Regions from separate parts of the Rahnella sp. CJA17(1/100) genome, predicted to be linked through region 2. Evidence: riboswitches for the same ligand, from Rfam matches in the RefSeq annotation. Region 2 holds a riboswitch; the other holds the start of a gene.

Region 1 (8,056 bases), on a different contig from region 2:
TCAGGGTTTCGACAGCAATCAGCCGTCATGGGAAGATGCGTCGCTGCGTAATGACAATTCGGATTTGGGTTTCGGAAATGATGATTTCAACACTGATGATTTCAATAATGATGATGACTCATTCTTCTAACCGGTTGATGTCATAAGGCTATTAAGGGGCTTTTTGGCAGCAGAAAAAAGCAGCAGAAGGTGAAGAGTGAGAGGTTTATCGCTTATTGCCATCAGAATTCTGGACAAAAGCCAAATCTGTTGCTGTACTGTGTTTGACACACATTTTGTGTCCAACATTCACGTAAAGGTAAGTTTGATGTCTAAGATTAAAGGTAGCGTTAAGTGGTTCAATGAATCTAAAGGTTTTGGTTTCATTACCCCTGAAGATGGCAGCAAAGATGTTTTCGTTCATTTCTCTGCTATTTCCAGCAACGGTTTCAAAACCCTTGCTGAAGGCCAACGCGTAGAGTTCGAAATCACCAATGGTGCCAAAGGCCCGTCGGCTGCTAACGTTATCGCTATCTGACTTTAGCCGATTTATTGAAAAACCCGCCGAAGCGGGTTTTTTTTTGCCTGTCGTTCGCCAGAACCTTATGCCGGTTTACGCACCAGCGTCACGAACATCAGGATAGCAATCGCGTAGCAGCCGAGAATGGTCAGCCCCATCGACAACGCCGGATGGCTGCCGAAACCCGTTACCGGTACGGCAACCGCCCCGAGCGCAAACATACACACGCCCAGCAGGGCAGACGCGCTGCCTGCATTTTTCCCCTGACTTTGCATCGCCAGCGAGCCAGCATTCGGGCTGATAATCCCGATCACCATCACCGAGAAGAACAGCGGCACCAGTAACATCACGAGTGGCGCATTCAGGCTGGCGGAAATCACCAGCGCCACCGAGGCCACTGCGGCGATGCACAAACCGGCTTTGACCAGCGCCATTTCGCCGAAGCGGCGGCTCAGACGGGTAGACACCTGTGCGGAAATCACCAGGCCGATGCCGTTAATCGCAAAGCACAGGCTGAACATCTGCGGGCTGAGATGGTAAATCTGTTGCAGCACAAAAGGTGACGCGCCGATATACGCGAACATCCCGGCCATAATAAAGCCCTGTGTCAGGCACAGCCCCATAAACGGACGATGTTTCAGCAGGCTGAATACCGAGCCCAGCATGCTGATAATACCGCCCCCTGAACGGCGTTCGGGCGTTAAGGTTTCATGCAGTTTTAGCGAGGAGAAGCTGAACAGTAAGATGGCAATAAACGCCAGTACGCCGAATATTCCCCGCCAGTTAACCCAGTTCAGCATTGCGCCGCCCAGTACCGGGGCGATGATCGGAGCCAGCCCGTTCACCAGCATCAGCAACGCAAAAAACCGTGTCAGCTCATGCCCGTTATACAAATCCCTTGCCACCGCGCGTGACAATACCGCGCCACCGGCACCGGCGATCCCTTGCAACAGACGAGCGACAATCAGCTGACTGATGTCCTGTGCCACCGCACACCAGACCGAGGCAGCCAGCAATAACGCCAGTGACCACAACAGCGGGCGCATACGGCCATAGCGGTCGCTCAGCGGGCCGAACAGTAACTGGCCGAAACCGAGGCCGAGTAAACCGGCGGTCAGGCTTAACTGCGCGCTGGCGGTGGACGTATTCAGGTCGCCAGCCATCTCCGGCAATGCCGGTAAATATAAATCCGTACATAACGGCCCGAGTGCGGCAAGCGAGCCGAGAACAAGGGCGTAACCGAGGCGTTTTTCGTGCAGGTGAGCGCTCATGGTAAAAGTTTATTCCAGTTTGCTGGTGGTTAAATCCGTTTCGAAGAGGCTCCGGAAGTAGCGATGGTATAAGGCTTCCAGAATCTCAGCGTCGGCGTGAACAGTCGTCATGCGACGAAAAGCCGTGCCTTCGCAAATCACCGCTAATGATTCGACTTTTGCGGTCATTTCAGCATCGGAAAATTGCGGGAAGGTGGCACTGAGGAGCGTTTTTGCTTCGTTAAAAAGCTGTTTTTCGGAGTCACGCCAGATTTTTTCCACGATCGGATTACGGGTCGCTTCTGCGGCGACTTCCAGCATCAGCGCGTGGTCAATTTCGGCCTGCTCTTTTTGTTCGATGCACTGATCTTCTTTATACGGCGCGCTTAAATTGCCAATCCGACGGTGCGCCAGATTATGAGCCACCTGCTGCAAATTATGCGCGTTGCCGGTCATCAGCCTGATTTTTTTCATCACTATTCGCCGCACGATATCTTCGATGATCGCATCTTTATTGGCGAAGTAGCGGTATATCTGCCCCACACTGAGCTGTGAAGTTTTAGCGATTTCAGCCATACCAGCACCGTGGAAACCATGCTTGCGAAAACACAGGCGGGCGGCGGCAATAATCTGGTCGCGTCGGGCGCTGATGCGCGCATCTTTACTGCATTGTTGTGGGTGAAGCATGAGATACCCGGTAATGTGACTGATGTAGGTTGCGAACGATCATTCTCAAGTATAGGCAATAAGGACGAACAGGTAAATATTTGTATTATGAATGAAATAAAAAGTGGCGTTTCGTTTCAGCGCAATTAAGCGTGACGCACAAAGGCAAACGGCGCAATCCAGAGGAATGCGCCGTTTACGGGAAAGGGGGGCTGCGGGTCAGGCGGGGCTGTTAAGCAAAGTATGCCTGTAAAAAAGCCACAACTGTCAGAACACAGAGGGCAACAACCAGGAACTCAGAAGACGTTTTTGGCACAGAAAACATGTCATACCTCAAAGATAAACCAGAGTGAACTGACGCTATTATCTGCAGATAAGATGAAGGAAACATTAAGATACGGCGGGAGGAGGTGAACCTGCGTCACAGATTTATCACAGCGATGCCTTTTGTCATTAAAAAGGCATCGCCGGAGGATAGGATCAGTGTGCGCTGAACCAGCTGACCAGCATAAACGCCAGTAATGTCATGGCCAGTGAGCCGGCCAGATTCAGTGCCATGTTTAGCAGGGCGGCGCCAAAGCGACCATCCTGTAGCATGTAAACCACCTCCAGAGAGAAGGTGGAGAAGGTTGTCAGGCCACCGCAGAAGCCGGTGGTGATCAGCAGCTTCCATACCGGGTCGATATGGGTCAGGCGGGTGAAAATCGCGATGCCCAGGCCAATGATAAAGGCGCCGACCAGATTCACGGTCAGGGTGCCAGCGGGCAGTAGCGGACTCATTCCGTTCATTTTGAGACTGACATACCAGCGCACAACGCTGCCAATACCACCGCCAATAAAGACTGCAAGTAAGGTGCTAAACATAGTGATACCTTAAAAAATAGATGAAATTCAGAAAGGCCCGGGCATGACGCTACGAACCTCTCGCGAGATTGCGCAGACATCATCAGCCGGTAAAGGCGGTTTGGGAGGAATGTCATCTCCACAGTGCAAAGTAATGCAGGCGCTCAGTTTACATTGTGTGATGGCGCTTGTGTAGACGCGTTTCGGAAACAGTTTGTGAAAAGGAAAAGGCGATGTTAATCAGAGAAGGTACCGTGCAGGATGCGCCAGTTCTGGCGCAATTGCTGGGGGATTTGGATTATCCCAACAGGTCTGAAGCGATAGCAGAACGTATGGCAAAAATGGCCGTGAACCCGGACAGCCGCCTGTTAGTGGCCGAAACAGAAGGTCAGGCTGTCGGGTTTATTTCGTTGCATTTCATTCCGCAAATCGCGCTGGCTGGCGAATTTTGTCGTATCAGTTATTTGTGCGTCAGCGATCACGCGCGTGGCAGCGGAATTGGCCAGAAATTGCTGGATGAGGCCGAACGTCTGGCAGCGGACCGGGGGTGTGACCGGATGGAAGTTCACAGCCATACCCGCCGTGTACGCGCCCACACTTTTTATGCGCGGGCGCAGTACGAGGAATCGCCAAAGTATCTGCTGAAAAAACTCTGAATGATCAGACATCCAGCGCCAGCACGATAGCGTCGGCGATCAGATCAACCTGCTCCGGTTTCATCTGACTGGTGCTGATACGGATAAATTGCCCCGGCCCGATGCGGCTGCGTTCGCCGGGCAGAACCGCAATACCACGCGCGGCCATCGTTACCAGCGCAAACTGTTCCGATGGCACCGGGATCCACATCGCCAGTCCGTCGCGGTCGGGGATATTCACGCCGCGAATGCGCAACGCATCGGACATGGCTTTGCGTCGCTCCGCATACACTTTTTTAGCCTGCGTAATCCCTTGCTGCGTTTTCGGATCGTTAATCAGCCACGCCAGCGCTTCCTGCAAAATACGGCTCGACCAGCCGGCACCAAAGTTACGGAATGATTTGATTTGTTTGATTAAATCCACCGATCCCGAAATCACCGCCAGCCGCAAATCCGGGCCGTACGCTTTGGAATAAGAACGGACATGCACCGTGCGGTCCGGCAGTTTGCTGCCCATACTCAGCGGCGCGTAACGTGACAACTGTCCGATCCCGTCATCTTCAATAATCAGTGTGTTACTTTGGCTGAGAATGTTAGCCAGCGCAGCATAACGTTCTGCGTTAATCGCATGGCCACAATGCGAATGGGTACGTGGCTGAAAAATAAAGGCTGAAGGATTTTTCAGCAGTGCCTGACTGAGTGATTCCGGCGTGGGGCCGAATTCGTCGCACTTCACCGGAATGACCTGCGCACCGAGATTGTCCAGCATATCCAGCAGGCGTGTGGCAGTCGGGTCTTCAATTGCCACCACCGAACCCTGCATCAGCAGGGTTTGCAGCGTCAGGTTCATGCCGTCAAATCCACCATCCGCCGCCATAAAAGCGGGGGCGTCATAAGGCCAGTCCTGGCGTGCGGCCTCAAGCAGCGACGGCGCGATAGCCTCACGCTGATAACTGTTCAGATTGTCTGCGCCAACACCGCGCTGCATGGCTTCGTGCAAGTCAGGCAACAGTGCCGGATCCGGCGATGACAGCGCCAGATCCGCAATAATATGCTCACCAAAATTGCCGATTTTCTCGAAGCGTGCAGGTCGTGGAGACAGCATGTCGCCGCACACCCAGACGCCGTTTCGCCCCCGTCCGGCGATCACTTTCTGACGTCGCAACTGACCCCAGGCGGCTGAAACCGTGGCAGGACTGACGCCCAGCGCCTGCGCGAGTTCACGCACGGCGGGAAGATGCGTACCAATCTCGATCACACCGGATCGGATCATCGCTGCGGTTTCAATCGCAATGCCCCGCATGGAACGATCCTGTAATTGCGTCGCTAACCATTCTGCATCCAGCGTTTTTTCGAGAGAGTTTTCTGTCATTTTTTTGCCTTTTGTTCAGTAACAAAGATTCTATTGTACATATTAATTTATGCCATTAGTATCAAACTTAGCCAACGCAGGCGATAAAATAATCATCTTGCCGTGAAGATGATGGCCTTAGTAAAAGAATTTGGTGTGTTTTCGGGCAGGTTTGTAAACGCACAGTTGTTTTTCTGCATATTAACCATGCTGACACTTAAGGGGAAAGATGTGACGATTACCATCAGGCTGGCGGTTCGTGACTGGGATTATTTTACGCCGCTGGCATTAGGCGATCTTAAACCGGAAGGGTTTAATCTTGAGATAGACCGCGTGGGCACTTTGGTTGATAACCTGGGGACCAGCGATAAATACGATGCGGGTGAAGTGTCTTTCAGCCGTTATGCACAAGGGCGTGCGCGGGGCGAATCTGATTTACTGGCGATACCGCATTTTCTGATGCGCGGCTTCCGTCAGCGCTGCATCATCACCCGTGAAGACAGCCCGCTGACCGAACTTTATCAACTGGCCGGTAAACGTATTGGCCTGACCGGCTGGCAGGATTCCGGCAATACCTGGACCCGCACGTTGCTGGCACTTGAAGGTGTGGGCATTGAAGATGCGAACTGGTATGTCGGCCGCCTGACCGAAGCGCACCCGATTGTTGACCGTCTGGCCGGTTTTGGCCGCGAAGGGCGCATCGAAGCCGTGCCGGAAGAACGTCCTATGATGGAGTTGTTACAGGAAGGCTGGCTGGATGCGGTATTTACACCCTTTATGCCTGAGGGATTCTTCAAACCTGATTCCGGTTTCCGTCAGTTCCAGCCCGATTTTCGTGCCGCCGAACTGGCCTATTTCAACCGCGTCGGGTACATCCCCGGTATTCACCTGCTGGCAATCAAGCCTGCGCTGGCCGAAGAGCATCCGTGGTTACCGCAGGCGCTGAGTGAAATCATCGATCGCTCTTATGAAGTCTGGATGGATAAGCGCGCGAAATATGCCGATACCACGCCATGGTTGCTGGATGATTTACGTCGCACTGTGGTCGATTTACCTGCGGACTGGAATGCAAACGGTTACGCCGCCAATGAAAAGATGATCGACGATTTTGCGCAGGAATTACATGCCCAGGGGCTGACTGCCAGGCGTCTGACGCCGGGAGATTTGTTCCCGAACTTTGCTCAGTAACACTTAACCGATCGCTTTCACAAGTAAGCGACGGGGGGAGTCAAAAATGAAAGTTGCATTAGGTCAGTTTGCGGTTTCCCGCGAATGGGAAGCTAACGTCGAAACCTGTCTTTCGCTGATGACGAAATCTGTCGAAGCGGGCGTGGATTTGCTGGTGCTGCCGGAAGGCATTCTGGCGCGTGACATTACCGATCCGGATTTGGTTTTAAAAGCAGCACAACCTCTGGATGGTCCGTTTGTCAGTCAGTTGCTGGCGGCAAGTTGTGGCAATCAGATGACCACCATGATGAGCGTGCATACGCCTGCACCGGATGGTCGTGCATATAACGTGCTGATTTCAATCCGTAATGGCGAAATTATTTCTGAATATCAAAAGTTGCATCTTTATGATGCGTTCTCCTCTCAGGAATCAAAAAATGTCACGGCGGGTGACGAAGTACCGCCGCTGGTGAATGTCGCCGGGTTTAACGTCGGCCTGATGACCTGTTATGACGTGCGGTTCCCGGAACTGGCGCGGCGTCTGGTGCTCGACGGTGCCGATGTACTGGTGCTGCCTGCCGCGTGGGTGAAAGGCCCGCTGAAAGAAATGCATTGGGAAGTGCTGGTCACGGCACGCGCACTGGAAAACACCACCTATATGGTGGCCGTGGGTGAATGTGGCGAGCGCAATATCGGCAACAGTATGGTGGTTGATCCGCTGGGTGTGGCTATCGCCCGCGCAGCCGAGGCCCCGGCACTGGTATTTGCCGAGCTGGATAAAGATCGTCTGGCGCATGCCAGAAAAGTGTTACCGGTGCTGGCAAACCGTCGTTTTGGTTTACCGCAACTGCGTAACGACTGAGTCTGTTCGCGGCCGGTCCTCAACGGCTGCCTCAGCGCTCATGCAGTACCGCGCCCTCACCAGGGGATGCGTTTGTTTTTTCTATAGATAAACAGCCATAAAAAGAAAAACCCGGAAAGTTGCCACGGAAGGTAATCACTATAAAACCACAACATTCATAAACTCACAGACCGACTTTTTACACAGAGGAAACAAGAGAATGATGGCAAAACAACTTCGTCAGATTGCTGTACTGACCGCTGCGTTACTTTCCGTATCTTCCATAAATGCCTTTGCTGCTGAAAACGTGACAATCCCGACTCAGACGATGGATCCGGCGATCCACGCAAAATTACCTGCGGATATTCAGAAGTCAGGTGTGATGACCTCTGTGAATAACGGCTCTTTCCCTCCGTATGAAATCGTGACCAGCGCCAACGGTCTGGATGGCGCGAGTGCGGATCTGGCGCACGCGCTGGCACAAGTCATGGGTGTAAAAATAGAGCATGCTTCCGTGAGCGGCTTATCCGGCATCCTCAGCGGCATGGCCGCAGGGCGCTACCAGATGGGCATCGGCCCGATCGGCGATTATCCCGATCGTCAGGCGAAAAATGATTTCATCGATTTCGTCAAAGAATATGTCGTCTTCGGGGTGCGCAAAGGTAACCCGGAAAACATCAATTCCCTTGATGATACCTGCGGTAAACGCATTGCCGTGATGGCGGGGGGATCGGCTGAACAGGTTATCCGTAAGCAGTCTGATGTGTGTGTCAAAGACGGCAAACCGGCCGTGACTGTACAGTC
Region 2 (8,056 bases):
ATCGGATGATATAATGCATCTTGGCTGCTATCTATTGGACAATAGCAGCCTTGATATCTGCTGCGCAGAGGCTCCTGCCACAAGTGCAATAATCAAGACTCCCACAGTGGGTAATGCCCTGCCGGTGAAAAAGTATCCCAGGAATAAAACAGCGTAAGTAGCGACAATGCCGGTCAGCATAGAAATAATAAAAACGTGAGCTTTCATTACATATCCTTAGTAACCCCGGCGTGCCCGTCGAGGTTACTCACACATTGAGGTTATTTAAAGGCTGACTTTCCTGCGAACTGTGCCGACGCGCCAAGCTCATCCTCAATTCGCATGAGCTGGTTGTATTTTTCGATACGCTCGCCCCGGCACGGCGCCCCTGTTTTCAAATGGCCAGCACGCATGGCTACTGTCATATCGGCGATAAAACTGTCCACCGTCTCACCGCTGCGGTGTGAGATAAAGGCACCCCAGTTGTTGTCATGACAAAGCTGAACCGCGTCAAAAGTTTCACTCAGGGAACCAATCTGGTTGAGTTTAATCAATGCCGCGTTGGCAAGATTTTCATCTATCCCGCGCTGGATATATTTCACGTTGGTCACAAACAGGTCATCACCGACCAGTTCAACCTGATCTCCTAATACATCGTGCAGAATTTTCCATCCATCCCAGTCGTCCTCAGCAAGACCGTCTTCAATCAGGGCAATCGGGAAGTTTTTCACCAGCGTTTGATAGTAGCTTGTCATTTCCTGTGAGGTCAGCTCGGCATTTTCTGTGCGCAGATGATATTTACCATCACTGTAGAACTCGCTAGAGGCGGGATCCATGCAGATCACAATGTCTTCACCAGGGCGGTAACCAGCTTTCTCAATGGCCAAAACAATCAGCTCCAGAGGCTCGTGATTTGAAGAAACAGCCGGGGCAAAACCTCCTTCATCCCCCACGCCGGCAGATAATCCCTTCTCAAGAAGAACCTGGCGAAGTGCCTGATACACTTCACTCCCCCAACGCACGGCCTCCCTGAACGTCGGTGCACCGCAAGGGGCAATCATGTATTCCTGAAAGTCAGCCCCTTGTCCGCGGGCATGGACACCCCCATTGATTATATTCATACAGGGCACCGGCAATAGATTTGCCCCAATTCCGCCCAGGTAACGGTACAAAGGCGTATGCGATAGCTGAGCCGCGAGCCTCGATACGGCAAGCGACACGCCCAGAATAGCATTTGCCCCCAGACGCGCTTTATTTTCAGTCCCATCGAGGGCGATCATGATGTCGTCGATGCCGCGCTGGTCGCGGACATCATGCCCTTTAAGTTCATCAAAAATTTCAGTGTTGACGCTTTCGATTGCGTGGAGAACGCCTTTCCCACCAAAGCGCGCTTTATCACCGTCGCGGCGTTCAATGGCCTCGCGAGAACCGGTACTGGCTCCTGATGGGACTGATGCTCTTGCAGTAGAGCCACATTGGGTTGTGACATCGACCTCTATAGTTGGGTTACCCCGTGAATCCAGAATTTCGCGTGCAACAATTTTGTCAATAATAAAGCTCATATAAACCTCGAAAGTCAGTGAGTAGTAATATGCTTAATTAACACATCGACGGTCAGGTGGTTGATGAATTCAATGGAATGGGAGGAGAACATCCCGAACAGCCTGTTTTTATGTCCCATAATCACCAAATCTACATCGGAATCTTTGACGCAGGCCTCGACATCCTTAAAGCGACTGATGGTTACGATTTCTTTCACATCCACGGGAAAGCTCGCCGCTTCAACCAGCCGGCTAAGCATGGCCTTGGCCGCAATAATTTCAGCCGACTGGCGATCCTTGGTTAATGAGTCAGATGCAATGTCTAACTCCCGATAATCTGAAGTGAGGTGTCCAAGGGTGATGGCCGTCCCTTGTTCGTGGAACCCCTTTGCAACCTCCTGCAGCAGGAGTTGGCCGTCTGTTTCATCGCTGAGCAATATCAGAGCATGTTTATAGATTGGCATAAATTACCTCGACGAGGTTGAGAGCGCGGCCGTCAGCCACGGGAGTATGTCCTTTTTCCTACTTATAACGCCGGGAAGAGAAAGGCATGTGAGATCGAGCGCATTATTTTCTGAGAAATATAACGTTGCGTTTTTCTGAAAAATATCCGTGACAGCCAACATAGCCATGTCCAAATTGCCGAGCTGACACTCTTTTGTTAACGCCACAAGCAGATCAGGGAGCGCGGTGTCAATTGCCGACATGCATGCTACTTCGATTTGTGAAAGTAGCACCGACTGGCCGTTAATCTGATAGCGCTTGGCGTCTTTCATTAGAAGTTGATCGGGTGTCAGCCCCGCGATGTCTGTTTTAGCGATCAGAAGCTGTTTCACAAAGGCGTCATAATTCAGTTGGCTTATGCAGGATAACGCCTGCACGGCAGCCCTGTCGTGAGCGGTCGTGGTGGGGGATGTGAGCGCCACGGTGTCACTCAATATCGCACCCAACAGCAGTGTGGCCTGCGATGAGGAAATGGGCTGATGATATTCAAGAGTCAGGATTTGCCAGAGCACCGTGGCACAGCTGCCGACAGCGCGTATCCAAACATCCGGAGGGTTTTGTGTGATGACCGTACCTAACCGATGATGGTCTATGATGCCCAAAATGTTACTGAAAGCTAAAGAGGGAGGACCCTGCTCCAAATCCGTAAAGTCGACCAGCCAGACTTGTTTTCCACTTAGGTCTTCTTTGAGTAGGTGAGGGGCTTCCACGTTGGCCTGTTGCAGAATAAACGCCGTTTCAGGAGTAATCTCGCCAAGCCTGAAGGGGGTAGCGTGCTTTCCGAGGTGTTGAAGCCAGTCTGCTGTAACGAGTGCGCTGCAGATGCTGTCGCTATCAGGATTGAGGTGACCAAAAACGCGGATCATAGCGTTATGCTCTGACGGGGGAGAAGATCGGTAACAGACGAGTAAAGATAGAATTTTTTCATAAGAGTACCTGACATACCTGCCTAAGGGAAAAAGCAAAAATGTATATCAGGCGTCATTATCCGAACTGGACAGTTCGGCGGTTGGGAAAGGTGGAACACCATCACCTTGCTGAAGAATATAGGTGAAAATCCACGACCGTGCAATATGCATTCTATAAAGCATTAAGAAGAGTGAAAGCCTTCTCATTGTTTTCGTGCTAACCATAACGAAGAATCAACGTCCGCTTCACGCCCTGAGTCATTCGACAAGCTTTTTACGGCCTCAATAAGAGCGATTTTCGCTATTCTAGTGCCAGCAAATATTTTGCTTCGTCATAACGGGTTATGGTCTTCCAGCAGTGGTAAATGATCCTTATCCATTTGAATGCCAGAGCCCGGAGCGCGGATTGATGAGATTCTCCTTTTCTCGCTGCTCCTGATAATTCAGTTTGACCCATTATGATGAGTTTACCGTGCTCGCTGTCCATTCCACAAACGTCTGTCGGATGAACTTCGCACATTGCCAACGACAGTGTACCCAGGATTTTTAACCACTTCGTTCGGTTACTGGTGCAATGCCAACATAGTTTTGAATTTCTTCCTCACTATTGAGGCTATCGCGGTTATCACCCAATATTGCAAGCATTCGCGGGCCTATACACGGCCCCATGTCTGGCAGTGATTTGAACAGTTCAGCATCCGGAAGATTATCGAATAACGATTCGGTGAAAGGAGGGGATCAGCATAAATATGGCGGTAGAGTAATGAGTGAAATGTTCTGAAAAATTTATTACTTAGCTTATGAAAAGAAAATATTGATGATATTCAACTACAGGGAAGTATTTCAGAATTAACTACTAATTGAGTATATTCCTTTCTACTAAGAGGGGGGGAGAACAAGAATCCCTGAAAAATAGTACAACCATACTCTTTCATTATGGTAAATTGCATTTCTGTTTCAATACCCTCAGCCACAACTTCCAACTCTAGTTCACAACCCATTCGTGCAATATTTTTTGCAATAACAGCCCCCTTTTCACTTTCAGTTACATTAGTGATGAAACTGCGATCAATCTTTATTTGTTTTAAGGGAAGTCCGCGTAATGTACTTAAAGAAGAATACCCCGTCCCAAAATCGTCGAGCGAAAATAGGAATCCGACAGAAGCCAATTCATTCATCTTCTCAGCGACGATTTCAGGTTCAGAGACAAAAACGTTTTCCGTTAACTCCAGATGTACCTGATTGCAGGGAATATTGTATGCGCGAACTCTATCAAGGAGTTTACGCACGAAATCAGGCTGCATAAGATGATCGACCGTAATATTGATGGAAACCGACAAATGTCGAGTTACATCTATTTTCTGCCATTGCAGCAAACATTTAAAAGTTTGCGATATAACCCATTCACCAATCATGGGCATCAGCCCGGCACTTTGAGCATCAATAAGAAAGGCTGATGGAGATAATAATCCTTGGGAAGGGTGTTTCCAGCGAATCAATGCTTCAGCACCTATAATCCGACCACTTGAATTTACCATGGGCTGATATAAAAGGATGAACTGCTCATTGTAAAGCGCATCCTGAATAGATTTAGCCATCATTTTTTTTCTGGTAAAATCGATATGCATCGCTGCTATGCCGCCAAATAATAGTAGTGTGGACAATATCGGATTCAGCCATACACTGAGAATCTGAAAACTACGGTGGCTTGGATTATCTATCGTAAATCTATTCACAGTACTGCAGTAAACAACGAAGGATAGGAGGCTTAATATAATGATAATTAATTGCAAACGAGATTTTTTTTGCTGATAATTCATGTAACCCACAAGGGCAATAACAGGAAGGTAAAGATGTGTTGTGCGTTGGACAGAAACGTCAGGCACGTCATATTTATAGCAAAATATCACTACAAATATTAGACAAACCGTTTGAGCAAGCATTAATCCATTTGAAAAATTCCCATTTACAGCAAGACACCAACAAGGAAGGATTGCCACCGCAAGGATAAGTAGTGAAATGACAAGTTCCCAATCTCTGAGAAAGATGAAAGATGCAAGCCAGCTCAGGCATACTACAGCTCCAGTATAAGCGGCCATGCGACACAGGTAAGCAAGCTGTGCAGTAGAGGGAGCTATGATTGAGGGGACGCGATTCATTCTTCTAATACACCTTAAATGTTTAAAATAAAGCTATTCCGATAATCTGCTATTCAATAAAAAATTCCACAAATTTCATAAAAAACTTCCATATAGTTTCTGAAGATGCTTAGTAAATCACAATTGTAAGAACATTAATCTGTTCTCTCTTACATAACCCCTGCTTATGAACATTCTCAATCAATAAGAATGTCCACTTCGCTGACATTCTTATGCTCTGAGTTACGTCTGCTTCTAGCATTGAGTCGTCTATCAGACCTGATTATCCTGTAAATGATTCTCTATAGCTGCCATAGCTGTCACTTCTGGAATAGTATGCTCCATTCTTTTTTCTAATCGCTATATTCCAAGATACTCGACGATCCCTATGTTCAGCTTATATTAGTTTGAAACCGCTCCCGCGTGACGATTTAGACATCTCGAACCTCGACGCGCGCAATGTTAACCGCCAGCCCGCCTTTTGCTTGGTTCACATTTTCAATGCATGTCTCAAAACGCTGAAAAACATAGCAGCAAAAGCAGGAAGGTGCTTTTCAAGCCTTACATCATCATGCGTGTACTACACACAGCACTCATCCATAAAATCATAGGTAGAATTCAGTTCTTTCAAATTTCTTGTAAGTTTGGAATGCCTCCAAACACCATCTGGATTTACGATTTCAGCGATTATCCTATTCAAAACGAACACCATGCTAGGATATGGTATTAGGTTGAAAAAGTGATAAATATGAGGTGACAAAGTGATAAGAACTGTCACCTCAATATTTTATAAGGAAAATATTTCTAACTAAGTTAGATGGACTTTCTTCTCCAAATATAGTTTCCTTTGTTTTTTATTTTGAAAAAAAACCATGGTAAAACCCAAGAAAGTAATACTAAGGGCACAGCTAAAATTATAGACAAATAGACTAAATTAGAATTTTGATAGAAAAATAATGCTAACAGACCTGAAATAAAAATTAGAACGATTCGTAAATATAAAATTAACTTCCTCGTAGGTCTATCAATATAGGCGGTAATTAACTCAGCACCACAATAGGAGCATGTGGTACTATTTTCCTTTAAAATACAATTACAGAATCCACATGTAGAATTATCATCAACATGATTACTTTTCACTTAAGCCTCTCACTCTTTTTTCGCTGTGTGTAATTTTTTTTCTAAATTATCAATGTACTTTAAACTACCTATAATTATTTTTGAGAGTACTTTACATAATTAGTTTTTAAAATTGCAAGAGATTTTTTCAATTTATTATGTGGTATGTAAATTTTTTTTAATTTTTCACTGCAATGATTTACTCTAAGATTTATCTTATTATAATAAATTTACATTCTACCCTTGTGCCAGAAACAGAGTTAGATTTTACAACTGAATTACCACTAAGATCTTTCCTATCAGTAAGGCCGCAGCGTTTTCTTAAATTAAAACATGATTGGATGTTTTATCCTGTAACAGGAGCAAAAACCTGGTGTGTTGTAAGAGGGAAGTAAAGCTACCTTGAATGCATTATGAAAGCCCTGCCCTGCCATCGCAAGGGCAAGGGCAAGGGCAAGGGCAAGGGCAAGGGCAAGGGCAAGGGCAAGGGCAAGGGCAAGGGCAAGGGCAAGGGCAAGGGCAACGACTTTGTGAGCATTTCTGAGTCTTAACATCAGGTACAGAATGCCTGGAGCGCATAACTTTGAGCTCTTTCTCGTAAAAGGTGGTTCACTCCTACAAGGTGAAATAAATACTGAGAAGTATGGAATACTAATGCTACCGAAAGCATCATGATAGTAAAATGTGAGCTTCATCGACTAACGTAAAGCTGTATCAATGATGGATGAGTTGGTTTCCATTCCAGATGAGAATTTGATTGATGTAAACCGCCAGAATGTTGATAGCTTAAAAGGCTCTCATTGCCGAGGAATACGGAAATATGTATTAGAGCCTTTTGGTTAACCCATACAGTAAAAATATAAAATAGTTGCTATCTATGAATTTTTAGCATATCTGGTTGGTGCTTTATAACCCCCTGTCACGAAATTTACAATAACACGGTACTCTTCACTAACATCAAGAACCAATCAAATTTTTTATCATTGATTATGCATACTCAATGTTATTTTCATTTTGCTTTAATAATTCTCTTGCTCTATCCTTGGTTGATTGAGGGATTAATTTATTTGTAGAGTTAACTATTATTTCTAGTGCTTTATTTTCATTTTTTTCATCAAATATTAATTTCATTTTCTTTACTTTTGTATAAGCTGTCATTGCCTTCCAGTCCAAATTGTTAGAAAGCATTACATTAACAATTAATTCTGTTTTAATATGTTTCTTTAAATATTCATAATAGTTAACAAATGTACGTTTTCCTACTATTTTAAGATCGCTTTCGATTTTTTTAATTATCCTATCTTCATTAAAAAAAGTAGATTCAGTTTGCTCGCACAATATGTGGCTGACATCCAATATGTTAGGGTTTTTAGTTAATAAATTGTTTATTCTGAGTGCATATCCGTTTAGCTTCCTACTGAATAAATTAGTTTCTAGTATAATTTCTTTTGGAATTATTAAGGCTAGATTTACGTTAAAATCGAATGTGTAAATTACAACGAGTAATTCGTCAAAAAATTTTAATTCATGATCGCTGATAACACCAATCAAACTTGATTGGTTATTAATGCTATTTCGGAATGAGATAATTCTAACCTTTCGACCATTACTTGCTTGAGCATCATATCCTTTTGTGTGTGTTAATTCCATACCCATTCGATTAGTAGCTAACCATATAGTGTAATCACTAACGAAATTCCCTTTCCTTCTTATAATGGCTCTGCGTTCCAGTTCACTTATGGAATACTGATACATCTGCATCAATTCGAGAGCGCTATGATTATTTTGATTCATTGTGTGTCACCTAAAGATAGTGGTTTTCAAGGTTTTTACAAAACATTAACACCACCCTGATGCCAAAAAAAAT

The links. A riboswitch is a leader RNA that binds a small molecule or an ion and turns the genes downstream of it on or off. The one in region 2 is predicted to bind fluoride.
Region 1: linked by a shared signal. The riboswitch ahead of crcB (fluoride efflux transporter CrcB) and the one ahead of AACU55_RS14065 (manganese-dependent inorganic pyrophosphatase) in region 2 are both predicted to bind fluoride.

What each region holds. Positions count from the first base shown of each region.
Region 1 is NZ_CAWOJA010000002.1:21,235-29,290, reverse strand. It holds gene AACU55_RS01065 (DUF2076 domain-containing protein) at 1-130, shown strand, start outside; gene cspE (transcription antiterminator/RNA stability regulator CspE) at 308-517, shown strand; gene AACU55_RS01055 (multidrug effflux MFS transporter) at 583-1,770, opposite strand; gene AACU55_RS01050 (TetR family transcriptional regulator) at 1,780-2,436, opposite strand; gene crcB (fluoride efflux transporter CrcB) at 2,896-3,279, opposite strand; fluoride riboswitch at 3,346-3,408, opposite strand; gene AACU55_RS01040 (GNAT family N-acetyltransferase) at 3,492-3,914, shown strand; gene AACU55_RS01035 (aminotransferase class I/II-fold pyridoxal phosphate-dependent enzyme) at 3,919-5,265, opposite strand; gene AACU55_RS01030 (nitrate ABC transporter substrate-binding protein) at 5,476-6,432, shown strand; gene AACU55_RS01025 (deaminated glutathione amidase) at 6,479-7,273, shown strand; gene AACU55_RS01020 (ABC transporter substrate-binding protein) at 7,473-8,056, shown strand, end outside.
Region 2 is NZ_CAWOJA010000024.1:11,742-19,797, forward strand. It holds gene eno (phosphopyruvate hydratase) at 261-1,541, opposite strand; gene AACU55_RS14060 (universal stress protein) at 1,556-1,984, opposite strand; gene AACU55_RS14065 (manganese-dependent inorganic pyrophosphatase) at 1,988-2,890, opposite strand; fluoride riboswitch at 2,993-3,067, opposite strand; partial or broken gene AACU55_RS14070 (transposase) at 3,234-3,649, opposite strand; gene AACU55_RS14075 (EAL domain-containing protein) at 3,757-5,091, opposite strand; gene AACU55_RS14080 (hypothetical protein) at 6,603-6,740, shown strand; gene AACU55_RS14085 (hypothetical protein) at 7,177-7,983, opposite strand.